One region of the Enterobacter sp. SA197 genome, then DNA from elsewhere that is predicted to be linked to it. Evidence: predicted binding sites of a transcription regulator. Region 1 holds the regulator's gene; each other region holds the start of a gene.

Region 1 (8,079 bases):
CAGTGGAGCCAGATGCCGGTTATTGTCCTTTCCGCCAGGAGCGAAGAGAGCGATAAAATCGCGGCGCTGGATGCGGGTGCAGATGATTATCTCAGCAAGCCGTTTGGCATCGGGGAGTTGCAGGCGCGTCTCAGAGTGGCGTTGCGCCGCCATGCTGGTACGCCGCAAAGCGATCCGGTGGTAACCTTTTCGAATATTCAGGTCGATCTTGCCAGTCGGCGAATCCAGCGAGGCAGTGAAGAGCTGCACCTGACGCCTATTGAATTCCGGCTGCTCGCCGTGCTGCTGAATAATCATGGGAAAGTTCTCACCCAGCGCCAGTTATTAAGCCAGGTCTGGGGACCAAACGCTGTGGAACATAGCCATTATCTGCGTATTTATATGGGTCATCTTCGGCAAAAACTTGAGGAGGATCCGGCGCGCCCACGCCATTTGTTAACCGAAACCGGCATTGGCTATCGCTTTATGCTCTGAGCGGGCATAAAAAAGCCCGGTCACGCGAACGCGACCGGGCCGGACAAGACTATAGCATCAGGCGTTTTTCAGCACTTCGCTGACAATCTCAACCGCTTCTTTCTCGATAAGCTTACGGTGTTCCTCACCGAGGAAGCTTTCGCAATAAATTTTATAGGCGTCTTCCGTACCGGACGGACGTGCCGCAAACCAGCCGTTGTCGGTCATCACTTTCAGGCCCCCAATAGAAGCACCATTGCCCGGTGCCGCCGTCAGGCGCGCGGTGATTGGGTCGCCTGCCAGCGTGCTGGCGCTGACCATCTCCGGAGAAAGCTTAGACAGCGCGGCTTTCTGTGCAGAAGTGGCGCTGGCCCCCAGACGATTGTAACTCGGCGCACCGAAGCGCTCGGCCAGTTCGTCATAGTGCTGCTGTGGGTTTTTGCCGGTAACGGCCGTGATCTCTGCTGCCAGCAGGCACATGATGATACCGTCTTTGTCAGTTGACCAGGGCGTGCCGTCAAAGCGCAGGAAGGATGCCCCCGCGCTCTCTTCCCCGCCAAAGCCGAAGCTTCCGTCAAACAGACCATCTACGAACCATTTAAAGCCCACCGGCACTTCCACCAGCTTACGGCCAAGGTCGTTGACCACACGGTCAATCATCGCCGAGGAGACCAGCGTTTTACCTACTGCCACCTCTTTGCCCCACTGCGGACGATGCTGGAACAGGTAGTTGATCGCCACCGCCAGATAGTGGTTGGGGTTCATCAGACCAGCCGGGGTAACAATGCCGTGGCGGTCATAGTCAGGGTCGTTGGCGAAGGCCAGGTCAAACTTGTCGCGCAGCGCCAGAAGCCCCGCCATCGCACTTTCAGAGGAGCAGTCCATGCGGATCACACCGTCTTTGTCGAGGTGCATAAAGCGGAACGTCTGATCAACCTGATCGTTCACGAGGGTCAGATCAAGTTTGTAGAAGTCGGCGATGCGTTTCCAGTATTCGATACCGGAGCCACCAAGCGGATCAACGCCCAGCTTCAGACCGGCTTTCTGAATCGCCGCCATATCAACGATCTCCGCCAGCCCTTCGATAAATGGCTGAACCAGATCCTGTTCTTTTACATGACCGGAAGCGAGCGCGGCATCCAGCGAAATGCGTTTCACGCCTTTCAGACCGTCAGCCAGTAGCGCGTTAGCACGATCTTCTACCACTTTGGTAACGTTTGTATCTGCCGGGCCGCCGTTAGGTGGGTTGTATTTGATGCCACCATCTTCCGGCGGGTTGTGTGAGGGGGTGATAACAATACCGTCTGCCAGCGCGCCGCCGTTTTTGTTGTGGACCAGGATGGCGTTTGAGACGGCCGGCGTAGGCGTAAAGCCGTTGTTTTCCTGCACAATGAGGTCAACGCCATTTGCTGCCAGCACTTCAAGCACGGAGATGAACGCAGGTTCAGACAAAGCATGGGTATCTTTACCCACGTAGCATGGCCCGGTGATGCCGTTTTTAGCGCGCTCTTCAGCAATCGCCTGAGCAATCGCCAGAATATGAGGCTCGTTAAAGCTGTGGCGCCACGCACTGCCACGGTGGCCTGATGTACCAAATTTTACCGCATGTTCAGCGTTACCCACTTCCGGCTTCAGCACGTAGTACTGGGCGGTAAGTTGGGCGACGTTGATCAAATCGCTCTGCTGCGCAGGTTGACCTGCACGTTCATGGTTAGCCATTGCCTGGTCCTTCTTATGCAAGGATTAAATTGTGCCGCAAACCTTTTCAATCAATTCCGCCGGGAACTGCATTGACTGCATGATGTGTTCGATCATGCTGCATTTACGACCCGTATTAGTGTTGGTGATGACCCAGTATGGCGTGTCTGGCACCTGTTTTGGCTTAGTCTGCGTGCCATTTTGCAACAAGGTTTGTTCGTCAGACGCAAAGTATACGCGGGTCCGCCCGTGCAGAGACTCAGTGGATTCTGCAAAGGCTTTATTGTCCAGAGAATAGAGTGTAGACAGCACCAGCATGAAACGGTTAACCGCTTTTTTCTGTTCAGCGTATTCATCCGAAAGCAGAAGCTCGCGCACGGCACGCACCCTGTCCTTCGCGGTGTTCGTCGGTTTAGTCTCTTCAACCTTCGGTGTAACAGGGGTTTCTTTTGCAGCGGCGGTCAGCGTGGCAGCAGGTTGAGAGGAGGCGGAAAATTTCAACATGCGCCGTAAAATGTCGGATGCGCTCTCACCAATATGCTTCGTGTGGCTGGCAATATAACTGTAGAGTTCATCATCAACTTCAATCGTTTTCATTTTAATCCAGTGCAGTGTCTTATCTGAATACAAGTTATTGAGATTATAGAGTCAAATCTCAACAGCGGATAGCGCTTAACCTGAGTGGCGGCTAAGTTAGATTACCTCTGAACCTTGCAGCCGGGCGGCAGAATGTTCAACATAATACCCTAATCCGAAAGAGCGAAAAAAAGAACTTTGCCATGAAATTGAATACCCGAGCGCAAACTGCACAACAATCGCACAACAATTCTCCCATCGTCCTGGTTCATGGCCTGTTTGGCAGCCTTGACAACCTGGGTATCCTTGCCCGCGACCTCGTCCTTGATCATGATATTCTGCAAGTGGATATGCGTAATCACGGGCAGTCTGACCGTTCCGACACGATGAATTATCCGGCAATGGCGCAGGATCTGGTCGAGACACTGGACGCGCAGGGTATCGAACGCGCTACCTTCATCGGCCACTCCATGGGCGGCAAAGCGGTGATGGCATTAACGGCGATTGCGCCGGAACGTATTGACGGGCTGGTGGCTATTGATATTGCCCCTGTCGATTACGCTGTACGTCGCCATGACGAGATTTTCGCCGCCATCAATGCCGTAACGGATGCAAAGGTCACCACGCGCCAGCAAGCAGCGGCCGTGATGCGCACGGTAATTGATGAAGAGGGCGTTATTCAGTTTCTTCTGAAATCTTTTAGTGAGGGCCAGTGGCGATTTAACGTTCCCGTATTATGGGAAGAGTATCCGCATATTGTGGGTTGGGAAGCCGTTCCGGCCTGGAACCACCCCGCTCTTTTCATTCCCGGCGGTAACTCCCCTTATGTGACTGAGCAGTACCGGCAGGCGTTACTCAGCCAGTTTCCTCAGGCGAAGGCGCATGTCATTGCGGGCGCGGGGCACTGGGTACATGCAGAAAAGCCAGATGCCGTTTTACGCGCCATCCGCCGTTATCTCTCTGAAAAGACGAACTGATTAAAAACCCGGCGACCGGTCGCCATAACGCGCCCGGGCGTTGGCGTCCCTGCATCGCTGATGTATGATGGCGCGCTAATCAGCCCGGGCAATGACCCGATTGCTTGTACTTCCCGTAGTATCCTTAAACCATGGCTAAAGAACAAACGGACCGCACGACACTAGATCTGTTCGCGAATGAGCGTCGCCCGGGACGTCCCAAAACCAATCCGCTCTCTCGCGACGAGCAATTACGCATTAACAAGCGTAACCAGCTTAAACGCGATAAATTTCGTGGGCTTAAACGCGTCGAATTGAAAATAAATGCTGAGGCAGTGGACGCACTGAATGCCCTGGCAGACGCGCGTCAAATGAGCCGCAGTGAACTCATTGAAGAGATGTTGCTGGAACAGCTCAAAGCGCTGAACAGCATTGATTACTCTGAATCTTCGTCTGATTAACGCTTTCATGTAGCAGAGAGTGCAGTCCGAGGCGATTGCAGTTTCCGCGCGCTTCTCCTATCTGCTATGATTGCCCTTATCCGTGGGCTAAACGCCACCACCATATCATTAAGTTTCAAGAGGTTATTTTACTCATGGCAATCACTGGCATTTTTTTCGGCAGCGACACCGGTAATACCGAAAACATCGCAAAAATGATTCAGGCGCAGCTTGGTAAAGATGTTGCGGATGTTCACGATATTGCGAAGAGCAGCAAAGAAGATCTGGAAGGTTACGATATTCTGTTGCTGGGTATTCCAACCTGGTATTACGGCGAAGCACAGTGTGACTGGGACGACTTTTTCCCGACGCTGGAAGAGATTGATTTCAATGGAAAGCTGGTTGCCCTTTTTGGTTGCGGTGACCAGGAAGATTATGCCGAATACTTCTGTGATGCACTGGGGACTATCCGTGACATCATCGAACCGCGCGGCGCGGTCATCGTTGGTCACTGGCCGACAGAAGGTTACCATTTTGAAGCGTCCAAAGGCCTTGCTGACGATGATCACTTTGTAGGTCTGGCTATTGATGAAGATCGTCAACCGGAGCTCACCGCGGGTCGCGTCGAAAAATGGGTGAAACAGATTTCTGAAGAGCTGAACCTTACCGCAATTATTAATGCCTGACAGTATATGGCGCAATCTACATGTTGCGCCTTATTGATAGTTAAAACCAATGGAAATAATTGCTACATTTTTTTAACTTTTGCCGCCAGCACTGTACAATATGGCCTGGTTGAAACGGATACCGCATGACTTTGTTGGCGCTACCACGTTTTATACGCTTACTTTACTTGAGGACTTGCAGTTTTCATTTAGACATGGCAGTTCTATAATGAGACGCATTTCCCAGAGCATTCCTTGTAGCTTCCCTCCCCGGAAGCGAATCGTTTAGCAACAGGACAGATTCCGCATGACTGACAACAATACCGCATTAAAGAAGGCCGGCCTGAAAGTCACGCTTCCTCGCTTGAAAATCCTGGAAGTGCTTCAGGAGCCGGACAACCATCATGTCAGTGCGGAAGATTTATATAAGCGCCTTATCGATATGGGCGAAGAGATCGGGCTGGCAACGGTTTACCGTGTACTGAACCAGTTTGATGATGCCGGGATCGTAACCCGCCATAATTTCGAAGGCGGCAAATCTGTCTTTGAACTGACTCAGCAGCATCACCATGACCACCTGATTTGCCTCGACTGTGGCAAAGTGATTGAATTCAGTGATGACTCCATTGAAGCCCGGCAGCGTGAAATTGCCTCCCAACACGGCATTCGCCTGACGAACCATAGCCTGTACCTCTACGGCCATTGCGCTGAAGGCGACTGCCGCAGCGATGAAAACGCCCACGAGATTGCTAAGTAATCTTCCGTAAACGTAAAAAGCCAACCTGAAGGTTGGCTTTTTTATTGGTTTACCCTGGGTGGCTACTGCGTATTGTTGCTACGAATTTCCTGCCAGATACGATCGCAGTTGGCTTTTACCGCCTGACCATTCCCCGTATGGGTGGCTTCAAGGCACTGCTGATAATCCAGGGTGCGTACCGACTCTTCGTGGGCAAATTGTTGATGCGCCTTTTCTGACTTCAGCACTTCCAGCACGCTACGGCAGGCTTCAAGTTTTTCCGATGAACCTTCTGCAGTATTAATACAGGCACTATAAGCCGCTCTCAAACGCATATCTTCTTTCGGCGCCTGAGGTTGCTGTACGCAGGCGGTAAGCCCCAGAACCATAAACAGAGTCATTATACTTTTATTCATGTTGCCCTACCCTCGCCTCAGAAAATCGTAAAAGGTGCAATGACGATAAATTTCACGTCGCGCTCATCCTGGAAGATGTTGTTGTAACCCCCACCCCAGCTTGGAATATCGGAGTGATTATCGAACTGGGTAAAGTGCAGCTTAAATAATGTGCCTTTCGCCATGCCGTCCTGCAGGGTATAAACCACATCCAGGCTGTAAGCGGATTCCTTAATTGAATTGCCGGCCTTATAGTATTTATCGCCAGACGAAACGTTGGATGGTTTGGCATCCCAGCCATAAACATATGAGGCACCTACCGCCCAGCCCGGAAGATTTAAATCTTTCAAATCATACATAGCGCCAACAAATACCGCTTTTTCATTATGGGCGTTAAAGTCAGAACGATTATCCCACCAGATATCCAGTCGGCCATTTGACGAGCCATAAAGTGGTGTCATACGTGAGTTGAAATTTCCCTGCCGGCCGTCCGCTTTTACCCATGTGCCCTCCAGACGTAAATCAACGGGCCCTGCGGCATAATTAAAGGTCAGCGCCTGTAACCAGGCCGTACCATCATAAATATCATTGATAGTGTGATTAGATGCTTTATCACGTGAGCTGTAGAACTGATAGCTTGTAGACAGCGGACTCCCAGCAATATCAAATTTATAACTGGCTTTCGCGAAGTACTGATCTACATAGCCCTGTGCCTGTCCAAATGCCGCTTCTAAAATGAAATCATTTTTAAAATCATATTGCGCGCCAATGGAGTGGACATAATCAATTTTACTCACGCCATCATTCTGGTAAAAATTATCGGTTTCGTTATACCAGGGGGCCTTATATTCATTGGCCCACATATAGGAGAAACTCAGGGTACCGCAATCTTCATAGTCGAGATTTACGCCAATTTCCGTACCTTGATACGTACCCGGCATAAAACTCCAGTTGGACGCCAGTAGCGTCTGACCGGTGGGCTGGATATAGCCCGCTCTGGCCCATAACGGCCCGTACTTAAATTTTGCCGCAGCAGTATAGAGACTTGCCCCACTTCGGTCTCCAGCCCAGTCTTCATCATAGACCTTATGGCTGTTAGAAAACGCCATTTCATTAGGATGTGCGCTACCTGAAGATTCGGCCATTTCAATAGCTGCAAATGCCGCAACGTCGAAACCAAACATATCTGCTGCATAACCAGACTGGAAATCGAGATTGGTATTCCAGGTAGAATGCGCCAGATTGGTTTTATATTTATTACCATCAGTGACATCTTTACGGTCGCGTTCACGCTGCCAGTAATAGACACCGCCAGTAAGTGTAGAATCTTCAACAAACCCTGCGGCCCTGGCCACCGGGGGTGCTATTAAAGCTGATAGTGTTGTTGTACCGACAATAGCTAATGCTATCGCCTTACGTTTAGCGGTAAACGCGATCATAATTGTTCCTCTTTGACTAAATACAAAAATGCTGTGCAAAGGCAGGCAGCAAGAAAATAAGCATAAAAAAATGGCAAAGTGTGGCTGCAAACTTCTTTCACACCACGAATCAAGGTTATTTTTACCGACTATCAGGATCAAGTTATTTGCCAGAAAGAAAACCAAGAATATGACAAGGGACACATATTTCTTGAATAGAGGAAGAGGATTAGAAATATTATTGAGAGAAGAAAGGGCTCACTAAAAAAATTGCTAAAAATGAAAATAGAAAATAATAAAATTAAAACAATTTTTCAGGTCAACCACAAACCATTATTTACGTTCAGTAATAACAGCGTCGTTATAGAATAAAAAAACGCCGCACAAAGCGGCGTTCATGAGATTAGCTGCAATTATTCGCCGACTTTCGCCCAGGTATCACGAAGACCAACCGTGCGGTTAAAGACCAGTTTCTGTGCCGTGGCGTAGCGGTTATCGAGACAGAAATAACCTTCACGTTCGAACTGATAAGCTTTACCCGCTTCTGCGGCCTGCAGGGATGGCTCCGCATAACCCTGTTTAATGACCAGGGATTCCGGATTCATCACCGACAGGAAGTCTTCAGCAGCACCCGGGTTCGGGACGCTGAATAAACGGTCATACAGACGAATTTCTACCGGAAGCGCGTGCGCAGCGCTGACCCAGTGAACCACGCCTTTTACCTTGCGACCATCTGCCGGAT
Region 2 (8,079 bases), 2.0 Mb from region 1:
ACGGTTGCGAAGAGGGCGTTCAGAGCCGCGATCAGTGCAATAAAGCCAATCAGCATCGCTGCAACAATAATGGCCACTTTAAAGCCCGCCAGAATGTATTCGCCCAGCATTTCGAAGAAGCTCTGGCCTTCATGCAGGTTGGACATCTGAATATTGTCTTCGCTTTCATCGACGCGGTACGGGTTAATCAGCGACAGCACGATAAAGGTGCTGAACATATTCAGAACCAGCGCAGCGACAACGTATTTCGGCTCCAGCATCGTCATATAGGCACCGACGATGGACATGGATACGGTAGACATCGCCGTTGCCGCCATGGTGTACATGCGGTTGCGGGACATCTTGCCCAGAATATCTTTGTACGCGATAAAGTTCTCAGACTGACCCAGAATCAGGGAGCTGACGGCGTTGAAAGACTCCAGCTTGCCCATGCCGTTAACTTTGGACAACACGGTCCCAATGGCACGGATGATGACCGGCAGCACGCGAATGTGTTGCAGAATACCAATCAGCGCAGAGATGAAGACAATCGGGCACAGTACTTTCAGGAAGAAGAATGCCAGACCTTCGTCATTCATTTTGCCGAAGACGAAGTTTGTCCCTTCGTTGGCGAACCCGAGCAGTTTTTCGAACATTTCGGAGAAGCCCTTTACAAAACCCAGACCAACGTCGGAGTTCAGGAAGAACCATGCCAACAGTACTTCGATCACGAGCAATTGAATAACAAAGCGAATGCGTATTTTTTTGCGGTCGCTGCTGACAAGGAGTGCAAGCAGCGCCACAACAGCAAGCGCCAGAACAAAGTGCAGAACGCGGGACATATTTGCTCCAAATATGAGACGGGTAGGAATTTCGTGCACATTCTATGTAACAAGAGGAAAGAAAACGAGATCAAACCCACAGTATATTAATGACCTGTGACCAGACTCAAAATTAGTGATCCAACATACATTTCGGTTATGTTAAGTAAAGAAGTGAAAGGTTGCACTTAAATGCTACACTCTTAACAGAATTGTGTGACCCACAATCGCTTTTAACCTCCGTCTACCATCATTGGTCCTTCAATCGTTTCTGGCTATCAGAGAAATCACGATAACGTACACTGGATGAACTTGATAATCATTCTCATTTTGGTAGCATTAAACATAGCAAAGGCTATATTAGAGGCAAAATAATGAGCAATAGTCGCGTTGAGAATAGCAGTGGGCGTACAGCGCGCAAATTACGGTTCGCGTTAATGGGACCGGCGTTCATTGCCGCCATCGGTTATATCGATCCCGGTAATTTTGCTACCAACATCCAGGCCGGTGCCAGCTTCGGCTATCAGTTGCTGTGGGTCGTCGTCTGGGCAAACCTGATGGCGATGTTGATTCAGGTGCTTTCAGCCAAGCTTGGAATTGCTACCGGTAAAAATCTCGCCGAACAGATACGCGATCATTACCCGCGCCCGCTGGTCTGGTTCTACTGGGTGCAGGCGGAAATCATCGCAATGGCAACCGATCTCGCGGAATTTATCGGTGCCGCCATCGGGTTTAAACTTATCCTCGGCGTCTCCCTCCTGCAGGGGGCGGTACTGACGGGGATTGCAACCTTCCTGATTTTAATGCTGCAACGCCGGGGGCAAAAGCCGCTGGAAAAAGTCATCGGCGGGTTACTGCTTTTTGTCGCGGCGGCCTATATCGTCGAGCTTGTCTTCTCGCAACCTGCGGTAGCGCCGCTGATGAAAGGCATCGTTATTCCGGCTCTGCCTGGTACCGAAGCTGTCTTCCTCGCGGCCGGAGTGCTGGGAGCAACCATCATGCCGCATGTCATTTATCTCCACTCCTCATTAACCCAGCATCTGCATGACGGCACCCGTCGTGAGCGTTACTCAGCGACCAAATGGGATGTCGGCATCGCCATGACGATTGCCGGTTTTGTGAATCTGGCAATGATGGCCACCGCGGCCGCCGCGTTCCATTTTAACGGTCACACCGGTGTTGCCGATCTTGACCAGGCTTATTTAACACTTGAGCCTTTGCTGAGCCACGCCGCGGCAACTATCTTTGGCTTGAGTCTGGTGGCCGCAGGCCTGTCATCTACCGTCGTAGGGACGCTGGCAGGGCAGGTGGTGATGCAGGGATTCGTGCGCTTTCACATTCCGTTGTGGGTACGTCGGACCATCACCATGATGCCTTCGTTTGTGGTGATTTTAATGGGGCTGGACCCGACGCGAATTCTGGTCATGAGCCAGGTTCTGCTGAGCTTTGGTATTGCGCTGGCGCTGGTACCGCTACTGGTATTCACCAGCAATCCGACGCTGATGGGCGAGCTGGTGAACACGCCCTGGGTGAAACGCACCGGCTGGCTGATAGTGATACTGGTGGTAGGGCTTAATGGCTGGTTGCTGGTGGGCACATTGCTCGGGTTATAAACGACATAAAAAAGGAGCGCTCGCGCTCCTTTTTGTGAATATCATCTACTTAGTGATGATGCCCATGTCCATGACCCCGCCCGTGACCGCGACCTGGGCCACGGTGATCGTCACGGTCGCGCCAGCCTTCACGGTAGCCACGCTCGTAGGCGCTGCGTTTATCCCAACCGCGATGATAGCCGCGATCGTGCGGACGCCAGCGATTATCACGCCATTCATAATGACGGCCCCAGTAATCACGATCGCGCCAGCGACCACCATCCCAATAGTTACCATAATTGTCGCGGTCGCCAATCTGTAACTTGATTGAGGGCAGCAGCGTGATTTCGCCCGCATGGGCGACACTGGTGACCAGAGGGGAAAACACGGTTAATGCTGCTGCAAGAATAAGTGACCTGAACATAGTTTTCTCCTTCACGAACGGGTCTGTTGCAGCAATATTATGTAACGTTTTACCCCGCATCTTCGGCACAACTCCTAAATCCGGGGTGACAGCATTTTTTGCTAAAATGCGATCAGCGGGCCTCTGCCAGCAGAGCATCGATAGCTTCACACTCGGCAGCGCTGAAATGACGGTTCGCCATCGCACCCACCGCATCATCCAACTGGCTGGTCTTGCTCGCCCCGATCAGTACGGAGGTCACTCTGTCGCCACGCAGCACCCAGGCCAGCGCCATTTGTGAAAGTTTTTGCCCACGTTTTGCTGCAATATCATTGAGCTGACGCACGATGGCCAGTTTCTCTTCTGTCAGTTGATCCGGATTCAGGAACCGACTGCCGCTGGCGGCACGGGAATCCGCTGGAATGCCGTTGAGATAGCGGTCAGTCAACTGGCCTCCGGCAAGCGGTGAAAAGGCAATACTGCCGACCCCTTTCTCAGCAAGCACGTCCAGCAGACCATCTTCTACCCAGCGGTCAAACAGGGAATATTTTGGCTGATGAATCAGGCAGGGGGTGCCTAAATCATTCAGTATATCAATTGCCTGGCGCGCCAGATCCGCCGGATAGTTGGACAGTCCCACATAGAGTGCTTTGCCCTGGCGTACCACGTGATCCAGCGCGCGCATGGTCTCTTTGAGCGGCGTTTGCGGATCCGGGCGATGATGATAAAAGATATCAACATACTCAAGCCCCATGCGGCGAAGGCTCTGGTCAAGGCTGGAAATCAGGTATTTACGTGAGCCCCAGTCACCGTAAGGGCCGTCCCACATGGTGTAACCGGCTTTGCTTGAGATAATCAGTTCATCGCGATAGGGCAGAAAGTCCTCCTGCAGGAGGCGACCAAAGTTACGCTCTGCCGAACCTGGCGGTGGACCATAGTTATTAGCAAGATCGAAATGGGTAATGCCCAGATCGAAAGCATGGCGAAGCAACTGGCGACTGTTTTCAATCAGCGTTGCATCGCCAAAGTTATGCCATAACCCCAGCGATACTGCCGGAAGTTTCAAACCGCTGTCGCCACAACGGCGGTAATCCATACGCTGGTAACGTGCTTCATCAGCCTGATAAACCATTCCGGTACCCTTATTTTTTTGGTGTATACGTTTACATAAAAGCAGGGTTGAGCTTACACCAGAGTGGCCCTTGCCGCTTATCCACGGGAAAAATATTCAGCATGGCGCAGCTAATTTTTCCGGGGAGCGATCATTATCGGCTTACCGGCAAGCAGTACCCACGCGGGCAGCATAACGATACATAGCAGAGGAAGCAGAGAGGTGTCAGGCACGACTGCGGCGGCCATAAACAGGCTGAGCCAGGCATCGCGAGTGACCACCAGCACGATACCGAGAATGGCACAGGAGACGGTTATCGCTGCCGGAACCGCTTCCACATGTTCATGGAGCATCAGGCCCAGCGCCACGCCAACGAATACCCCCGGGAAAATACGCCCGCCTCTGAAACCACAGGCTGCTGCGACCACCAGCGCGGCCAGCTTCACGACCGCGAAGAGAAGATAATCCGTCACCGTAAAGGTCTGGGAAAAGGCCATTTGCTGCATCTCCTCCAGCCCTTTAAACAGAGTGATATTCCCGCCGATAACCCCCAGTACCCCCAGCACGAAGCCACCGATGCCTAATGCGATGACCGGGTTTTTAATGCGCTGCATCAGCTGATGCAAGCGAGGCATACACCAGACGGCGACCATGCCGAGTGCTATGGCGATAGCGCAAACCACCGCACCGCTAAAAATATCAACGACATGCAGCTGCGTGTAATGGGCTATGGGCAAAGAGAAATGCGGCTGAAAGAAAACGTTGGTGGTCAATGCCCCTGCCGCCGCCGCCATGAGTGGCGCAAACAGTTTATCCCATAAGGGCACGTCATTGCTGGCATTAAGGGTCTGGGAAAAAATAAGTGCGGCTGCAACCGGGGTGCCAAACAGGGCGCCTATGGTTCCGGCTGAGGCGAGAATGGTCCAGTCCAGCGGGGCGACGCGTGGGAAAAGTTTGCCACCGAGCGCAACGGCAAGGGCAATATTCAGCACCATGATTGGATGTTCAGGACCAAGGCTTACCCCGCCGGCAAGACCGATGATAAGCGCAGCCGTAAGCCCCGGCAGGGCGGAGACCTGCACAGGGGCACCAATCAGCGGTTCACTTGCAGGGTCCGGCCCACCCTGACCTTTACTAAAACGAATCACCATCCCGACCGCGATACCGGTCAGTGTCAGTACCAGTACGACCCAGAAGGGGGCGTCCGGCGTAAAACCCATCCGATAGGGCAGGTGCTGCCAGAGAAGCTGTTGCAGTGCAGAGGCTATCTTCATAACCAGCAGGAGCACTAAACTGGAAGCGACACCTATTGCCAGGGCAGGGAGGGCCAGTAACAACATGGTTCTGGCGCGCGGATGAAGCATACTCGTTTCCTTTAGGCCGATTAACGGCATCACTTTACGCGTTACAAAAAAAGGTAAGTGCACACGCTACGGAAATCGTTACGTTAATATGTGACGCAGATCGATAATCATGGGGCACTCATGCTATGGTCGTTGTTGTTACAGCGCCTTGAATTTACAGTGTGCCAAAGATTTATTCTGACTTTAGCGGAGCCATAAAAGAATGACAAAATATGCTTTAGTAGGGGATGTGGGCGGCACCAATGCGCGACTTGCGTTGTGCGATGTCGACAGCGGCATCATTTCCCGGGCAAAAACCTATTCTGGTCTGGATTATCCAAGCCTTGAGGCCGTGGTACGTGTGTACCTTGAAGAGCATAAGGTCAGTGTTGAAGATGGCTGCATTGCCATTGCATGCCCCATTACCGGGGACTGGGTGGCGATGACCAACCATACCTGGGCTTTCTCTGTTCAGGAGATGAAAGCTAACCTTGGTTTCGCGCACTTAGAAATTATTAACGACTTTACCGCCGTCTCCATGGCCATTCCGATGCTTGATAAAGATCATCTGATTCAGTTTGGGGGAAAAGATGCGGTGGAAGGCAAACCTATTGCCGTCTACGGCGCCGGTACCGGGCTGGGCGTAGCCCATCTGGTGCACGTGGATAAACGCTGGGTCAGTCTGCCTGGCGAAGGCGGGCACGTTGACTTCGCGCCGAACAGCGAAGAAGAGGGGATTATCCTTGAAGAGCTGCGGGCAGAAATCGGCCACGTTTCAGCTGAACGCGTGCTGTCGGGCCCTGGCCTTATCAATCTGTACCGGGCTATTGTTAAATCGGATGGTCGCCTGCCGGAAAACCTGCAACCGAAAGACATCACGGAACGTGCGCTGGCTGACAGCTGCACTGATTGTCGTCGTGCCTTGTCCCTCTTTTGCGTCATCATGGGCCGTTTCGGCGGTAATCTGGCGCTCACGCTCGGTACGTTTGGTGGCGTTTACATCGCGGGCGGCATCGTGCCACGTTTCCTCGACTTTTTCACCGCCTCGGGCTTTCGTGGCGGCTTTGAAGATAAAGGGCGCTTTAAATCCTACGTTCAGGACATTCCGGTCTACCTGATCGTTCATGACAATCCAGGCCTGCTGGGCGCAGGCGCGCACCTGCGTCAGACGCTGGGTTTTTACCTCTAAAGATGCATTAACTGCCTGAACTCTTTGACTTTACTGCGGCTGACGGGCACCTGGAAATCAAGGTCCCGCAGCCGCACGATATAGGTATTGTTAAACCAGGGTTCAATCTCGCGAATCTTATCCAGATTGACGCAATATGAGCGGTGACAACGGAAAAAATGCGAGGCGGGAAGTTTGCTGCAAAACTCCGTGATATTCATGGGCATTACGAACGATTCCCGCTTCGTATAGACGAAGGTGAGTTTTTCATGGGCTTCAGCGTAATAAATATCATGGATACTGGTGACAATAATGCGCTCATCTTTCACCAGATTAATCGTCAGGTTTTCACGTAGCGCCGGCTGGCTGACCGCTCCGGTTTGTTGTTGCCAGGCGCTTTCCAGCTTTTGCAGCATGCTGATAATCCGCGACTCCTGATAGGGCTTCAGAATATAGTCAAAGGCTTCAAGCTCAAACGCCTCAACCGCATGTTCTTTCCATGCGGTAATAAACACAATAAACGGCTTATGGGCAAACTGGCTGATGTTTTGCGCCAGCAGAACACCATCCAGAGACGGGATGTTGATATCCAGAAATATGGCGTCGACTTTATTGTGTTGCAGGTATTTCAGCACATCCAGGCCGTCATCAAAAGTGCCCACAATTTCCATCTGGCTGTGCTCTTTAACCAGCCAGCTTAGCTCCTGTTGAGCCAGTATTTCATCTTCAACAATGATGGCTTTCATTCATTAATCTCTCAGGGCAACAAGGTTGCGGCCACCGCAGCGGGTGTAGCATGCATGGGAACATAAAAGGCGATTTCGGTGCCTTGCGAAAGGCGCTTAATGTGTAGCCCTTCGCCATAGAGTAATTTCACCCGCTGGTGAACGTTAAGCAGGCCAATTTTATTACCGGGCATCTCATTGGCTTCAACGCGGGCAATCATCTCTGGCGAAATGCCGTTTCCGGTGTCGCGTACGGCAACGCGTACACGCCGACCGCACTCCGCCACGCTGATGGTCACCACGCCTTTACCTTTACAGGGCTGAATACCATGCACAATGGCGTTTTCTACCAGCGGCTGAATAAGCAGACTGGGGATGACGCAACGCACTTCTTCATCAATATCGTAAATAACGGTGAGCTTATCGCCGAAGCGCGCCTGCTCAATCGCTATATAGTCTTTAATCTGATACAGCTCTCTCTGAATGTCGATTTGCTCATCATCTTTTAATTCAATGTTATAACGCAAATAGCGCGACAAATTAAAAATAAGCTGACGGGCGGTGTCCGGATTAAGGCGAATGGACGACGATATAGCGTTCAATGCATTAAACAGAAAATGGGGATTAATTTTACTCTGCAGGGCGCGTAACTCGGCCTTATTGGCCATTTCACGAAGTTGTTCAGCGCGAGAGACTTCCAGTTGAGTGGAGATAATTTGCGACAGGCCCACCGCCATTTCCTGAAGCGACGAAGTTATCTGATGCGCGTGACAGTAATAAATTTTCAGCGTGCCCGTAACGACACCCTGTTCCCATAACGGAATGACCAGCATGGAGTGAATTTCCGGCGTGCGATGTGCTTCGTCATTGTTTTTTATAATGATTTCGCCACTGTCGATCGCCTGTCTGGTGGTAGGGCTGATAATATCGTCATTAT
Region 3 (8,079 bases), 120 kb from region 1:
GTTCTGCCATCACCAGTTGCGCCCCGGCGATAAAGGGCCACCAGAACTCCCACACCGAGACGTCAAAACTGCACGGCGTTTTCTGCGCCACCACATCCTGCGCGCTCAGCGGGTAGTGGTTTTGCATCCACAACAGACGGTTGACGATGGCGGTCTGCCCGACCATTACCCCTTTCGGGCGACCGGTGGAGCCGGAAGTAAAAATGATATAAGCCGTGTGCTCCGGGCGGGAGAGCGCCAGCGGCGCATCGCCGGACACCGCAAGCGGTGCGCCGTAACACAGGTGCGCCAGGTCTGGAATATCATTGAAGCGGGCAAGCTGATCGTCAGAGGTAATCAGCAGACGCGGTTGCGCATCGTCCAGCATCATCCGCAGGCGCTCGTCCGGGTAACCGGTATCGAGCGGCAGCCAGGCGGCACCGGCCTCCACAATGCCGTGCAGGGCCAGCGTCAGAAATACCGAGCGCGGCAGCGCGACGGCAACGCAGTCGCCCGGCTTCACGCCTTTCTCACGCAACAGGTTTGCCAGAGCGACGACCTGCTCGCGCATTTCACGGTAGCTGAACTGCCAGTGTGCGTCCGCCAGCGCCGGGGCATTCGGGGTTTTCGCGGCCTGCTGCGCCACTAATTCACTCAGCGTGGTCTCCGGCAGCATGATGCCGGTAGCGTTAATGTTCTCAAGCTGACCACTCTCCCGGGCTGAGAGAAGCTGCGCCTCGCCGCAGCGAAGCGCCGGGTTCGCGGCAAACTGGCGGAGTAAATCGTGCAGACGGGCAGTATGCGTGCGCAGCGTGGTCTCTTCATAGCGACTGCGGTTCGCCAGCACCTCCAGCGTCAGGCCACCTGCTTCCTCCGGGAAAAGCGCGATCTCCAGATCGTTAACCGGCCCGGTCGCAAGCGTGTGGGTCTGCCCGGCAATCCCATCCACATCCAGCAGGTAGTCGAACATTTTGACGTTAAAGACCGGGCCAAACAGCGGTTCTTCTCCGGTGGCGCGACCCGCATCGCGCAGGATCTGCTCGGCATCGTAGCGCTGATGACGGCGCATTTTTTTTAGCTGCCCGGCAAGGCTTGCCGCCAGTTCTGCCAGGGTCTGGCTGGCGTCAATGTGTACGCCGAGGGGCAGGACGTTAAGCACCGGTCCGGTGGCGGTAAGGGCGGCGGAACCCATCCGGCGCATAAAGATAAACCCGGCGGCATAGTCCAGTCGACTGCTGAGACGACCAAGCCAGAGGGCCACCAGCGCCAGCGCCAGGTCAGCAGGCTGGCAGGCCGGTGCCGCCTGAGTAAGCCGACGGAACGCGGCGGTATCCAGGGTCATTTTCAGGCGCAGAATATCTGTGGTCGCAGCACGCCCGGGCAGTGGCGCGTCGGATAATGTCCCGGCTGCTGGCAAGGTGCGCTGATGTTCAGACCAGAAGGCTTTATCCCGCTGCCATGCGTCGCTCTCGCGGTAGCGCTGATACTCCTCTACCACCTCTGCAAAAGGGGTAAAAGGCGATGCCGGGTTGGGGGCGCCGTGGCGCATTGCGCGGTAAATGGCGGCAATCTGGCGGGTAATGGCGGGGAAACTGAATCCATCCACCAGTAAATGGTGATAGCGCTGATACCAGTACCAGCGGGTATCACTTACCTGAAGAAGGGCGTGGTGCACTAATGGCCTGCCACCGTCCACGCGCAGGTTTTGCGCCAGATCGGCATTCATCATCGTCAGTGCGGCGGCATGGGGGTCACGCTCAGCGCGCAGATCAACCCGCTGCGGCAGAGGAAAAGTCAGGGACTCATCGACCCACTGCCAGACTTCACCGTCATCTTCGGTAAAACGCATGCGCAGGGTATCTGCCTGCCGCACGCCTTCTGCTATCGCCTGCGCCAGTAAAGGCGCATCCAGTTCGCCGTCCAGCTCCACGTAATGGGCAACGCTCCAGGCGTTGGGCAGCGTGGAGAGTTTTTCTGCCATCCAGATCCCCGGCTGGGCCGCCACTAAAGGCAATCGCGTGGTCATCCGTTTCTCCTTATCAGGCATGGTGCGCCGGGGTTAATGTCTGCCAGCGCTGCGCAAGCCAGTCGGCGCATTCCGCCTGCGATGCCGGCTCGCAAATTACCTGCCAGCCCGGCGGTAACGCACACTGTTGCGGCCACAGGCTGTACTGCTGCTGACTATTTTGCAGAATATAAAATTGCCCCTCGGGGTTATCGAAGGGATTACTGAATTCCATACCTGACTCCTGTCATGAAAAAGTGCGGCTCATTCACCGTGCAGCAGGGGCTGCCAGAGGGTGATAAGCCCCGCCGTCAGTCCACCGCGCCAGCAGAGCGCATCGTGACCGCCGTCAACCTGGCGCCAGACAACGGAAGGCTGTGTACGCTGTAGTTCAGCAAGCAGGGCCTGATTGGCGCGCATAATAAGGGGTTCGCGAACACCTGCCTCCAGCACAATCCGTAAGCCCTGCGCCGAGAGCTCGTCACGTTTGAGTTGCTCAATAAGCAGGCCATCCTCACGACCGCCGCGATGCGGCCACCAGTAAGAACCGGACTGGCTCAGCACACAGCCAAAACGCGCAGGCCAGTGCAGTGCGGCATATAAAGACGCCAGGCCACCAAAGCTCTGACCGGCCACCACCGTGCGATCCGCGCGGTCACTGAAAGGGGCAACGGCGTGGATCTCAGGCAGAAGTTCCTCCTGAACCGCCAGCCAGAAGTCAGGGTTACACGGGAGTTCCCGACTGCGGTGAGCGGTATCTATCACGTCGATAAGCACATAGACGGCAGGGGGAAGTTTGCCCTGCCGGGTTAACGCCGCCAGCGCAGGCCAGACGGGCATACTTTCTGCCCAGAACTGACCATCCAGTAGCACCGCGAGCGGACGTTCAGCGCAGGCGTCCTCGCCGGTGGTAAACACCCACACGCGGCGGTGATTGTGTAAACGTTCACTCTTCCACTCCAGGCAGACCGGCGGCGTAAAGGGCTCCCCGGTTGCATCCCAGCCCGGCTGCTCAGGCGCACCCGGCAAAGAGAGCGGTGAGACCGGATGGCCCCGACCACCGCGCCAGGAATGGGCATTGAGCGGGTCGGCAATGGCATGGGGGAAAAGACTGCGCCAGCCTTCCCGAAGCGCGCTGCGATCCGGGGGAGTCATTTCGGCCTGCGGCGGGAAATCATCGGTGCGTGTGGAGGGAATAAAGCAGTAGGTGCCGCGCCAGCTGGCTTCGAGCGGCGTCTGCCATGTCCAGACATCGGTGCCGGCGATGCGTTGCAAAGACTGAGGCGTAGACTGCTGATGGTGATCGGTCACCCCGGTAATATAAAGCCAGACGCGTTTTACCTGTGAGGTTGCTTCGCAGCCAGAGGGATCACGCCACCAGAAGGTGACAAGGTACTGTTCCGGTGATATTTTTTCCCACTCCGGCCCCTGTTTTGACGCCCACCAGGCATCACTTCCTGTCTCTGACACCACCCTATTACCCCGAATCACTTGTGGAATTTTTGTCTGCACTATCAAATTTCTTGATAATATTATTGATAATTATTTTCATTTGCAATAGCGTATTGCCCGCGCCCATACCGGCGCGTCTTTCATCTTAAAAAGGCCAGCTGTTGCGATTTTTCTCAGGATGAGCTCCCGTTGCACCATGCTGGCGACATCATGCCGTTTTCCTTACCCGTTGGGAAAGGATGGACCTGGGAACGCGGCGGAAAAAGCAGGAAATACAATGAAAAACAAAATCCGTTCCCTGACCTTACTGGTCAATTTTGGGATCTATGGCGCCGCGCTGCCCGCTTTCGCTGCAGAGACCGCCACTGACGCATCCAGCAACGAAGACACCATTGTGGTAACCGCCGCGCAGCAGAATCTGCAGGCGCCGGGGGTTTCCACCATCACCGCCGATGAAATCCGCAAGAATCCCCCCGCGCGTGACGTTTCTGAAATCATCCGCACCATGCCGGGCGTCAACCTGACCGGTAACTCCACCAGCGGCCAGCGCGGCAACAACCGTCAGATTGATATTCGCGGTATGGGCCCGGAAAACACCCTGATTCTGGTCGACGGCAAACCGGTGACCAGCCGCAACTCCGTGCGTCAGGGCTGGCGTGGGGAGCGTGATACCCGTGGCGATACCAACTGGGTACCGGCAGATATGATTGAGCGCATCGAAGTCCTGCGTGGCCCGGCGGCGGCGCGCTACGGTAACGGCGCGGCGGGGGGGTGGTGAACATCATCACTAAAAAATCCACCGACCAGGCGTGGCATGGCTCCTGGAACAGCTACTTCAATGCCCCTGAACACAAAGAAGAAGGTTCCACTAAACGCACCGATTTCAGCCTGATGGGGCCGCTTGGCGGCGACGTCAGCTTCCGTCTGTACGGCAACCTGAATAAAACCCAGGCCGATGCCTGGGATATCAACAAAGACCACCAGTCCGAGCGCACCGGCATCTATGCCAACACCCTCGCCGCAGGCCGCGAAGGCGTTGAGAATAAAGATATCAACGGCGTGGTGCGCTGGGACTTTGCCCCGATGCAGGCGCTGGAGTTCCAGGCCGGTTACAGCCGTCAGGGCAACCTCTACGCGGGTGACACCCAGAACACCAACAATGACAGCAGCTCCAATAACTACGTGAAGAAGAATTACGGCAAAGAGACCAACCGTCTTTATCGCCAGAACTACTCCGTCACCTGGAACGGCGGCTGGGACAATGGTGTTACCACCAGCAACTGGGTGCAGTACGAGCACACCCGCAACTCCCGTCTCGGTGAAGGGTTAGCCGGTGGTCTGGAAGGTCTGTTTAACAGCGATAAATTCTCTGACACCAATCTTGCCGACCTGATGCTGCACAGCGAAGTGAACCTGCCCCTGGATCTCCTGGTGAATCAGAACCTGACCGTAGGCACCGAGTGGAATCAGCAGCGTCTTAAGGACCGTGCATCCAATACCCAGGCTCTGCAGGGTGGGCCGATTCCGGGTTATGACAGCACCGGTCGTAGCCCTTACTCCAGCGCAGAAATCTTCTCTCTGTTTGCCGAAGACAATATCGAAGTGACCGACAGCACCATGCTGACGCCGGGCCTGCGTTTCGACCATCACACGGTGGTGGGAGATAACTGGAGTCCGTCGCTGAACCTGTCGCAGGGGCTGGGGGATGACTTCACCCTGAAAATGGGGATCGCGCGCGCCTACAAAGCGCCAAGCCTCTACCAGACCAACACCAGCTACATTCTCTACAGCCGTGGTCAGGGCTGCTACGCCAGCGCCACCGGCGTCGGCTGTTACATGCAGGGTAACGATGATCTGAAAGCGGAAACCAGCATCAATAAAGAGATTGGCCTTGAGTTCAAACGTGACGGCTGGCTGGCCGGCGTGACGTGGTTCCGTAACGATTACCGCAATAAGATTGAAGCGGGCTATTCACCACTGAATCAGACCAATCAGGGCGCGCTGAAAACCGACCTTTATCAGTGGGAGAACGTGCCTAAAGCGGTCGTAGAAGGTCTGGAAGGTACGCTGAACGTGCCGGTGACCGAGGCGGTTACCTTAAGCAACAACGTGACTTACATGCTGCAGAGTAAGAACAAAACCACCGGTGAACGTCTGTCGATCATTCCGGAATACACGCTGAACTCCACCCTGAGCTGGCAGATTGTCCAGGATGTCTCCGTGCAGTCCACCTTCACCTGGTACGGCAAACAGGAGCCGAAGAAGTACGATTACCAGGGCAAGCCGGTGACCGGTTCTGCAAAAGATGGTGTCAGTCCCTACAGCATCGTGGGCCTGAGCGGGACCTGGGATGTGAACAAATACGTGAGCCTGACGGCGGGTGTCGACAACCTGTTTGATAAACGTCACTGGCGTATGGGCAATGCCCAGACTACCGGCGGCGCGACCGGCTATATGTATGGCGCAGGTGCCAACACCTATAACGAATCCGGCCGTACCTGGTACATGGGTGTGAATACCCACTTCTAAGGTCGTCCCGAACGTACCGCCCCCCCTCTCCCTACGGGGAGAGGAATCCCCAGAAAAATGCGTGCACGGACAGTTCCCTCTCCCTTGAGGGAGAGGGTTAGGGTGAGGGGGAAAATGCGGCTCTGATGGCCATTCCGTTCACCTTATGTTCCTTGCTTTTCTGTAGCGCCAGAACCCGTGAACGTGCCAGGGTGGCTCATCGCCACCACCCTGGCGACCCGGGCTCCCGGCCAGGAAAATCGCCGCTGGCGCGGTTCACTCAGCGTATGCCTTCAGGCTTATCGGGGACGGGCGGAGGAAACATCCCTGTAAAGCCGCCCTCGCCGCGCATCCCTGCGCGGCGCCCCGGCCTTGCGGATACGCTTCGTCGATTTTCAGCCGGACCCTGTCATCGCGGTGACTGTTGTGTTCTCATGGCGCAGTGTTATCGCTGTAAAACGCAATATTACTGGGAATTCCTCAGCCCTGCGGGGAGAGGACTGCATGAGGTTTACCATGCACACATGAGGTTTACCATGCACACATGAGGTTTGCCATGCACACTCGCCACACCCTCCTCACCCTTAACGCCCGCCCTCTTCATCTCATCCGCTTCGATATCTCAACCTTTAACGATAACGATCTGCTGTGGCTTCCTCATCACCAGCAGTTGCATGACGCGGGTCGTAAGCGCAAAGCCGAGCACCTGGCCGGGCGTATTGCTGCCGTACATGCCCTACGCGAACACGCTATCAAAGCCGTGCCGGGCATCGGTGAAACGGGTGCACCACGCTGGCCCGAAGGTGTGTATGGCAGTATCAGCCACAGCGGCAGCGTTGCGCTGGCAGTTGTCGCGCCCTCGGCTGTAGGCATCGACATTGAAACGTTGTTCACCGATGCGCTGTGCCATACCTTAACGACGAGCATTATTACTCCGGCAGAACAGCGGATACTGGCCGATGCCTCCCTGCCGTTTCCTCTCGCACTGACGCTGGCATTTTCCGCGAAAGAGAGTCTTTTCAAAGCCTTTTCCCGTGACGCTCTCCCCTTCCCCGGCTTTCATAGCGCACAGGTGGTCGCACTTAACAGCCAGGCCATCCGCCTGCGTATCGACAGAAGCTTTTCCCCTCATCACGCAGGAAAATGCATTGATATAGCTTGGATTAAGCAGGAAAACCGGGTTATTACCCTCGCAGGATAATCCCCGCAGGATCGTGATCCTTTTCTCCTTTTAAGAAATTAGCCGGGTAAACCGTAGACAGTTTGCTCTTGCCGATTTATCGTTAATTTGAATAATAAATCATTATTGAATAAATATTCAATGTGGAGAAAAAGATGAAAATGACCCTACTGAAATCTGCTGTACTGGCCTCTCTGATCACCGCTTCCGGTTCGCTGTTTGCGGCGGATAACGGACTGATCGCCATTATCACCCCCTCACACGACAACCCGTTTTTCAAAGCCGAAGCCGATGGCGCGGCGGCGAAGGCCAAAGAGCTGGGCTACACCACGCTGGTGGCCTCGCATGATGATGATGTGAATAAACAAAACCAGCTGATTGAAACGGCGATTGCCCGCAAAGCCAAAGCGATAATCCTGGATAACGCCGGCGCAGATGCCACCGTAGGGCCACTGGAAAAAGCGAAAGCGGCAGGCGTTCCTGCGTTCCTGATTGATCGCGAAATTAACAAAACCGGCGTGGCTGTCGCCCAGATTGTCTCTAACAATTACCAGGGCGCGCAGCTGGGTGCAGAGAAATTCGCCAAATTGCTGAACGGCAAAGGTAAATACGTTGAACTGCTGGGCCGTCAGTCTGATACCAACGCCAGCGTACGCTCTCAGGGTTATCACGACATTCTCGACGACTACCCGGACATGAAAATGGTGGCCCAACAGACCGCCAACTGGAGCCAGACCGAAGCCTTCACCCGTATGGAAGCCATTTTGCAAACCAACCCGGACATCGTCGGGGTGATTTCCGGTAACGACACGATGGCGCTCGGTGCAGAAGCGGCACTGAAAGCCGCAGGCAAAACCAATGTGATCGTGGTGGGCTTTGACGGCAGCGACTATGTGCGCGACTCCATCATCAATAAAGGCAACATCAAAGCCACGGTTCTGCAACCGGGCTGGCA
Region 4 (8,079 bases), 1.2 Mb from region 1:
GCCGATATCGGTCATATCCGTCTCGACGGTCACCACGCCCTGTGCATCCAGGTGCACTCTGGCACCTGAAGGGCCCACCAGATTGTCGCGGAAACCGGCAGCCATGCCCATGCCGATTAACCAGCGCCCCTCGCGGACCTGCGCGGGCCGAGGATGGCGCTGCGCCCAACCGAAACGTTCCGCACCGGTACGCAGACAGGCGATCAACTGACGCCGGGAGAAAAAGCGTTCCGGGTGCGCCGGATCCACCTGAGTATCATTCAGCACACGAAATTCAACCGGATCGATCCCGGCCTTTTCAGCCAGTTCATCAATGGCGATTTCGAGCGTCATCAGCCCTGGCGCCTCGCCCGGCGCGCGCATGGAATTCCCCTCAGGCAGATCAAGGGTTGCCAGACGCAATCCGGTATGACGGTTGGCACCGGCATAGAGGAAGCGGGTCTGATTTACCGCTGTCTCCGGCGCGCCGCCTGGCAGATTGCCCGACCAGCTGAGGTGCTGTATGGCGGTGATATGCCCCTGCTCATCGGCACCCAGGCGGATGTGCTGCAGGGTTGCCGGGCGATGGGTGGTGTTATTGGGAATAAAGGGTCTTGGCAGCATCACTTTGACCGGGCGGTTAACCGCCCGCGCGCCCAGCGCGGCCAGTAAGGCATCACTGCGCAAGAAGAGTTTGCCGCCAAAGCCGCCACCAATAAAGGGCGAGATGATACGCACATTGTCGGCAGCGATGTTCAGCGTTTTCGCCAGCTCATTTTTCCACCAGTTAATCATCTGGCTGGAGGTCCATACCGTTAACTTATCCCCCTCCCAGGCGGCCATAGAGGCATGGGGCTCCATTGCCATGTGGCTTTGATCGGGGGTGGTATACCAGGCATCCAGCGTCACGGATGCCTCAGCGAAAGCGCGTTCAACATCGCCGGTCATGTTATCCGGCGTATCTTCCGGCGGCTCGGTGACAGCGGTTTTTTCTTGCGCGAGATGGTAATGGCCCGCTTCCGGGGCATAGTCCACCTTGACCAGCCCGGCGGCCGCACGCGCCTCTTCAAAACTGTTTGCCACCACCAGCGCGATGGCCTGGTGGTAATGTTCAATCTCAGGGCCGCCCAGCAGCGCGGCGGCGTTCATCTCTCCCTTACCGAGCGCACCTGCAGTGGCATGGGTAATGACGGCCAGCACACCGGGTGCCGCTTCTGCCGCCTGTACATCAAGAGAGGTGATGCGTCCTTTGGCAATGCCGGAGCCGACCACGTGTCCGTAGGCTACCCCCGGCAGCGTGTCGTGCCATTCGTAAGCATAGGTGGCGGTTCCGGTAGTTTTCAGGGGGCCATCAATACGATTGACGGGTTGACTGATCACTCTGAGTTTATCAATGGGGTTCGTCCCGGCAGGTTTTTCAAATTTCATCGTTAGCCCTCCCTTGCGCGATAACAGAGGCAAGCGTGCGTTTTGCCAGCGTGAGTTTAAACGCGTTGTCGGCGGTGGGTGTTGCGGTGGCAAACAGGTGGTCATAAACCGGCAGCGCCCCCTGCGACACGGCGTTATCCGCCTCTTCGAGCCGCCAGGGTTTGTGGGCGACACCGCCCAGCGCCACGCGCCCGTTGCCGTCGGGCTGGATGATGGCAGCCACGGACACCAGCGCAAACGCGTAGGAGGCGCGATCGCGCACTTTTCGGTATATATGCACGCCGCCGGTGGCAGGAGGAAGCGTCACCCCGGTGACGAGTTCCCCAGGCTCAAGCACATTTTCAAGGTGCGGCGTGTCGGCAGGTGCCCGGTAAAATTCAGCCAGGGGGATACGGCGCTCCTCCCCGCCCGGAGTGACGGTCTCTACCACGGCATCCAGTAGCCGCATTGCGACCGCCATATCGCTCGGATGCGTTGCAATGCAGGCCTCACTCGCCCCCACTACCGCATGCTGGCGACTAAAACCCGTCAGCGCGGCGCACCCGCTACCGGGCCGACGCTTATTACAGGGCTGATTCGTATCGTAAAAATAGGGACAGCGGGTACGCTGCAACAGATTACCTGCGGTCGTCGCGCGGTTACGCAGCTGACCCGATGCCCCCGCCAGTAGCGCACGTGCAAGGACGGCGTAGTCGCGGCGCACCACCGGATGCGCCGCAAGATCGGTATTGCGCACCAGTGCGCCGATGCGCAACCCTCCCTCCTCTGTGGCCGAGATGCTATCGAGTCCCAGTCCGTTTACATCAATGAGATGAACCGGAGTTTCGATTTCAAGCTTCATCAAGTCGAGCAGGTTGGTCCCGCCAGCGATGAACTTTGCCCCAGGCGTACGCTGTGCACTGGCGGCTGCCGCGGCGGCAGTCGTGGCGCGCTCATAGGTAAAAGCCTTCATGATTCGCCCCCCTCCGCTACCTCTTCAATTGCAGCCAGAATGTTGGCATACGCGCCGCAGCGGCAGAGATTTCCGCTCATACGCTCGCGCACCTCTTCAGGCGTTCGTCGGGGCGGTGACACCAGATCGTGCGTGACGTGACTAGGAATGCCCGCTTCAATTTCCTGCAACATCGCCACCGAGGAGCAAATTTGTCCAGGCGTACAGTAGCCGCACTGGTATCCGTCATGCTCGATAAACGCCGCCTGCATGGGGTGAAGATTATCCGGCGTGCCGAGACCTTCAATAGTGGTTATCTCCGCATCCTGATGCATCACGGCAAGGGTCAGACAACTGTTGATCCTGCGCCCATCCACAATGACGGTACAGGCCCCGCACTGACCGTGATCGCAGCCTTTTTTACTGCCGGTCAGATGAAGATTTTCCCGCAGGGCATCAAGTAAGGTGGTGCGGGTATCCACGTCAAGCTGATGCATCACGCCGTTCACCTTCAGCGAAAGCGGCAGGATGACAGGTGCGGGGGTAGTACTGACGGTGTTCTCACGCGCAGGTGACAACGCTGCCGGGGTTTCGCCTTGGTTGCTCATGCCAGGCCTCCAGTATGTTTTATTTATAGAAATCAGAAAAATTAACCGACGCTTTATGCGTTTTTTGAATAATGGTTAAGCATAGTCGCCAGGTGCGGCAGGATTATTCTTAAAAGGGAAACGGGCGAGGCGCATCCGGTGGGCGGGTTTGCTGGCATAAAAGGGACAGAGCGTCTCTCTTATCCAGGAGTAACAGGAGGAAAACGCCGGAGCGTGAGGGCTCCGGCTGGAGGATTAAAACTCGTAGCGCGCCCCTATATTGTAACGGCGTCCTTCCAGAATGGAGGTCTGGTTATAGGAGGTGACATGGAGCGGGTTAACATCGAACAGGTTATAGACGCCTCCCATCAGGGTGATGTCTTTGGTCAGATGGTAACGGGCACCTAAATCAACCAGCGCATAAGCTTCTGTTGAGTTAGCGGTTCCGAGATCCGGCGTATTGCTGCGCCAGCTGGCTTTAGTCCACAACTCCAGGGCTTGTGCCGCATTCCAGGTCAGCGAGACGTTAGCCATGCTGCTCGGGTACTCACTCAACGCATAGCCCTTATAAATGCCATTCTTCTGCTCGCTGTGAGTCCAGGTGTAGTTCGCATTCGCCTTCAGTGTGTCCGTTACCTGCCAGTCTCCGTTCAGCTCAAGTCCATAGATTTCTGCATCGCTGATGTTGAAATACTGGAACACCGTCTGCGCCACATAGCCATTGTACTGACAGGTCTGTGTCCCGGAGGCTGTGCAGATGGTTCTGTCGCTGATTTTGTTTTTAAACCGGGTGTAGAAGAGGGTCGCATCCAGCGCCAGTGCGTCCTGCTGCCAGTACAGGCCCACCTCGGTATTCACACTCTCTTCCGGTTTCAAATCGTCATTGCCGATGCCGATTTCTGAATAGGGATAGGCACCGTAAACGCTGGTGAATCCGGCGTTGTTCTCCCGTAAATCCGGTTTTTTATACCCTGCCGATACGCCCCCTTTCAGGGCCCAGCTTTCGTCGATAGTCCAGTTACCATAAAGCTTAGGGGTAACGTGGTAGCCAAAGTAGCTATCGTGATCCAGACGTGCAGAGGTGGTGAGCGTGAAGTCCGGCACCATCATCCACGCATCTTCTGCAAACAGCGCCCATCCGTCGCGGTGGATTTTACTGACCGGCGTAACCCCTGGCGCGATTTTGTCCTCAATGCCAAAGGTGTCATCAAGCGAATTTCGGGTGAAGTTTGCCCCCACCGTGAGTTTGTGATCGCCAAGGGTAAAGGTATTCGCGCTATTGGCTTCAACATTACGTTGTTCAATAAATTGCGAAGACATGCCGGGCACACGGTATTCGGTGCGGGCTTTTTCGTAGCTGATGAAGTTCCTCGCCTCCACCAGGTCATCGCCATACCAGGCATGTTGAGAAAGCGAGGCCGCCTCACGCTCAAACCCCCAGTACCACGCGCTGTCGTTATGCGTTTTCTCCTGCAGTCCCCGTGATGCATTAAGCTCCCATAGCTGGGTGTCAACGGGAGACATCGACACGGTAGCATCCAGATTTCCGGCCTGGTGCTTAACAAAACGCTCGTCGTTCACGCTGTCGTCATCACGGCGATCGAGATAGTCAGCACCGACGCTGATCCCAAGCTTACCGGGGATAACCGGCCCCATGACAAAAGCATTGGTCTGATTCGTGTTGCCGTATTCGCTCTTCTCCTGAAGGAAGTAGTTGTCCTCCAGCACGCCGGTCCATCTCTCAAGGTTGAACGCCTTTTTGGTGATAACGTTAACCACGCCGCCAATGGAGTCGGATCCATAGAGCGAGGACATCGGCCCACGGATAACCTCAATGCGCTCAATGGCGGCGAGCGGCGGCATAAAGTTCGCCTCCGACCCGATGTGATGACCGTAAGGACGGGATTCGCGGGTGCCTTGTTTAATACCGTTCACCATGTACGCGGTGTAGGTTGACCCCATGCCGCGCATCTGCACATCCCCTGACGCCAGGCTACCGTTTCCACTGCCCGTCAGCACACCGGGCATTTCGTGCAGTGCCTCCGTAACATTCTGATTCGAGCGGGTGTTCAGCGCTTTTTCGTCAACCACGGATATGGTGGCAGGTGCTTCGCGCCGTTCCTGGCTAAAGCCGGTGGCCGTCACCACCAGCTCATCTTCATTTTTTGTCTCGTTATCTGCGGCCAAAACAGCAGCGGGAAGGTGTGCGAGGGCGAGCGTCATCGCCACGGCTATGCGTGTCTGGGTAATCACTGAAGCGTCCTTAACGTGGGTTTAAAGTGGGGCGTAAAGGCGGTTAATGTTGACAGTCTCCACCTGCATCGCGGCTTTGCGTGAAGGTTCCAACCAAAAGGTAACGCGCGCTCTGCTTCTCACCGGTTGTGAAGACATGTCATTTTTCTTTACAGTTGTTTACGTGTCGCAAATGGTAATCAATCTTAATATCATTTGCAATTGTGATGTATGCGACTTGTGCAGCGCTTATTATTTTTGCGGATGACCGCAGACGTGCCCTGGTTATCTGCTCGCGGCGCGTTTCAAAAGACGGGAGAGCGAGTAAGGCGTGTAGGTATCACGTCGCGTTGAGGTAGGGGAAGTGAGTTGCGGGGCGAAAATAGCAAGCGGCTGTGGCCGCTCGCTATGGGTTCTGGCATCAAGAGGGAATAAACGTCTTTAAAAGGATGCCTGTTGTCGCCTGCGGGTTGCGGTTAGCGGTAGACAATCCCACCGTCAATGAGAATAGCCTGGCCGGTTACGTAGTCTGAATCAGGGCCCGCCAGGTAAGAGACCAGACTTGCGACGTCGTCCGGGGTTTCTGCACGGCCCAGCGCAATACCTTCCACGTATTTTTTGTACGTTTCTCCGACTGGCGCACCTGTAATCTCGGCAAAGCGCTGGTCAATTTCGGTCCACATGCCGGTGCCAACAATCCCCGGGCAGTAGGCATTTACCGTGATCCCACGACTGGCATACTCTTTGGCAGCCGCCTGCGTCAGCGCGCGCACCGCGAACTTGGTCGCGGAGTAAATGCCCAGCATGGCGAAGCCGTCATGCCCGGCAATAGAACAGGCGTTAATAATTTTGCCTTTCTGTTTACGCTCTTCGAATTTTTTCGCAGCGGCCTGGATGCCCCAGAGGGTACCCTGCACGTTAATGCGCATAATGTTGTCCACTTCCTGCGGCGTAACATCCGAAAGAGGCTGCACCTGCGCAATACCCGCATTGTTAACGATAATGTCAAAACCACCCAGTTCACGCTCGGCGCGGGCGACGGCTTCATAAACCTGTTCGCGATCGGAAATATCAGCCACAAAGGTGGCAGCCTTGCGCCCCAGCGCGCGCACTTCAGACGCCACGGTTTCCAGAGCTTCTGCGTTCATATCCACCAGCATGACTGACGCGCCATCTTTTGCCAGACGCAATGCGATACCGCGCCCAATCCCCTGCCCGGCACCTGTCACCAACGCGACTTTATTTTCAATTGTCATACTTTCTTCACCTCATCCTGACTGAAAACGCTGCATTTACCACAGCAGATATGCAGTTACAGTACCGCCAGCAAGCCAGGGTGGCCTACCCCCTCTGATGGGGGGGATCCTGCACAACGGGCGGTTATCCGGGCACAACGCTGGTGACGATGCGGCTCCTTCGGTACACTCAGGGAAAAGAAACATTAACGAGGTCGCGGTTGCATGGCGTTTATGCCCCCCCAAGGTCACCTCCCTGAAGAGAACGTAAACGACACCCCCTTTCGCTTTGCGCATAAACTGCCGCTGATCCTGACCAAGCTGACACCGCCCCGCACGCCGGGGGCGTTATTACAGCGGGATCGCTTACTGGCGCAGCTCAAAAAGGGTTCGGCTGCCACCCTGACGCTGGTCTGCGCTGGCGCAGGCTTTGGCAAAACGACGCTGCTGGCCCAGTGGTATCGCACCCGTCAGGCCCAGGGAGACGCCCTGGCCTGGCTCAGTCTGGAAGAGGACGACAACGATCCCGCCCTCTTTATGCGTTACTTACTTCGCGCGCTGCGTCCGCTTTACGCGGGGCTGGATACCCTCTCTGCCCGCCCAGAAGGTGATGAACCGGCCAGGGACAGTGCGCCCGGTCTGGCGGAGCTGACCAATGCCCTCCATGCCTGCCCACATCCGCTGTACCTGATCCTTGATGACTTTCACTGCATCCACGATCCCCATATTCATGAAGGCATACGCTGGCTGTTACACCACGCGCCAGCCTGCCTTCATTTGATTATGGGTAGTCGCACCCGGCTGCCATTCAGCCTGAGCCGCCTTCGGTTACAGGAACAGTACGTTGAGATAGATGACCAGGCGTTACGTTTTACCCTCACCGAGGCACAGCGCTACTTCGCCCCCTCGTTGACGACACAGGATATTCCTCAGCTGCATGTTCTTACCGAAGGCTGGGTGGCGGGCATGAAAATGGCTACTCTCGCGCCGCAGACTGGCGCCCGTCCACACCCGCTGACCGGAGAACTTCGTGCTGGCTCCCGCTTCATAGAGCGCTATCTGGATGAGGTGATTTTCTCGCCGCTTCCGCAGGCAGTGGTTGAGTTTCTGATGCTTACCTCAGTGCTGAACCGTCTGCACCCGGAATTATGTGACACTGTCACTAAATCAACGAACGGTGCGGCCATGCTGCACTGGATTGAACAGCATAATTTGTTTCTCAGCGCCCTGGATGAGAGCGGCCTCTGGTTTCGCTATCACCCTCTGATGCGTGACGCACTGCGAAAACGGCTACAACAACAAGGGAATGTGGATATTGGTCAGCTACACGAGCGGGCGGGAAACTGGTTTGCTGCTCAGCAGTTATGGGCGGAAGCCATACGTCACGCCCTGGCGGCCGGAAAATTGACCCTCCGCCATGCTGAAGCCGGCGCGCAGTCTCTTGCTGAAGAGGGTGACATTGACAGCCTGGTGCGCTGGACCCGTCATTTTCCCGCCACGCCCGATCCCTCCCGCGTTGAACTTCAGCTCAATCTGGCCTGGGCGCTGGCGCACCATTTTCATTTTGCCGATGCCCGTCAGTTGCTGGATGCCATTGATTCGCTGACCGCTGAACAACCAGAGGCGCCTGGTCACTCAACACGCATAAAGCAGCGTGTGGTGCGCGCTATCTGTGAAGCCTTTGCTG

Evidence for each region. Region 1 encodes Fur, which represses iron uptake genes when iron is present. Its sites were predicted from a motif close to ATAATAATGAGAACNACTATCAA; they were not measured.
Region 2: the regulator Fur is predicted to act here: its motif matches at 1,113-1,135, upstream of M1D91_RS16600 (Nramp family divalent metal transporter).
Region 3: the regulator Fur is predicted to act here: its motif matches at 3,514-3,536, upstream of fes (enterochelin esterase).
Region 4: the regulator Fur is predicted to act here: its motif matches at 5,351-5,373, upstream of M1D91_RS12715 (TonB-dependent receptor domain-containing protein).

The regions. Positions count from the first base shown of each region.
Region 1 covers NZ_CP096393.1:1,547,486-1,555,564, reverse strand. The annotation lists gene kdpE (two-component system response regulator KdpE) at 1-474, shown strand, start outside; gene pgm (phosphoglucomutase (alpha-D-glucose-1,6-bisphosphate-dependent)) at 532-2,172, opposite strand; gene seqA (replication initiation negative regulator SeqA) at 2,197-2,748, opposite strand; gene ybfF (esterase) at 2,931-3,704, shown strand; gene ybfE (LexA regulated protein) at 3,836-4,144, shown strand; gene fldA (flavodoxin FldA) at 4,279-4,809, shown strand; gene fur (ferric iron uptake transcriptional regulator) at 5,096-5,545, shown strand; gene chiQ (ChiQ/YbfN family lipoprotein) at 5,608-5,940, opposite strand; gene chiP (chitoporin ChiP) at 5,958-7,358, opposite strand; gene glnS (glutamine--tRNA ligase) at 7,751-8,079, opposite strand, start outside.
Region 2 covers NZ_CP096393.1:3,529,050-3,537,128, reverse strand. The annotation lists gene nupC (nucleoside permease NupC) at 1-821, opposite strand, end outside; gene M1D91_RS16600 (Nramp family divalent metal transporter) at 1,175-2,413, shown strand; gene M1D91_RS16595 (DUF2502 domain-containing protein) at 2,463-2,816, opposite strand; gene mgrA (L-glyceraldehyde 3-phosphate reductase) at 2,929-3,927, opposite strand; gene M1D91_RS16585 (ion channel protein) at 4,038-5,270, opposite strand; gene glk (glucokinase) at 5,473-6,438, shown strand; gene M1D91_RS16575 (LytR/AlgR family response regulator transcription factor) at 6,435-7,163, opposite strand; gene M1D91_RS16570 (LytS/YhcK type 5TM receptor domain-containing protein) at 7,175-8,079, opposite strand, start outside.
Region 3 covers NZ_CP096393.1:1,432,102-1,440,180, reverse strand. The annotation lists gene entF (enterobactin non-ribosomal peptide synthetase EntF) at 1-2,005, opposite strand, end outside; gene M1D91_RS06495 (MbtH family protein) at 2,019-2,219, opposite strand; gene fes (enterochelin esterase) at 2,249-3,457, opposite strand; partial or broken gene M1D91_RS06485 (TonB-dependent siderophore receptor) at 3,714-5,965, shown strand; gene entD (enterobactin synthase subunit EntD) at 6,501-7,145, shown strand; gene M1D91_RS06475 (D-ribose ABC transporter substrate-binding protein) at 7,280-8,079, shown strand, end outside.
Region 4 covers NZ_CP096393.1:2,717,781-2,725,859, forward strand. The annotation lists gene paoC (aldehyde oxidoreductase molybdenum-binding subunit PaoC) at 1-1,407, opposite strand, end outside; gene M1D91_RS12705 (FAD binding domain-containing protein) at 1,397-2,359, opposite strand; gene paoA (aldehyde dehydrogenase iron-sulfur subunit PaoA) at 2,356-2,946, opposite strand; gene M1D91_RS12715 (TonB-dependent receptor domain-containing protein) at 3,181-5,178, opposite strand; gene M1D91_RS12720 (acetoin reductase) at 5,634-6,413, opposite strand; gene M1D91_RS12725 (LuxR C-terminal-related transcriptional regulator) at 6,627-8,079, shown strand, end outside.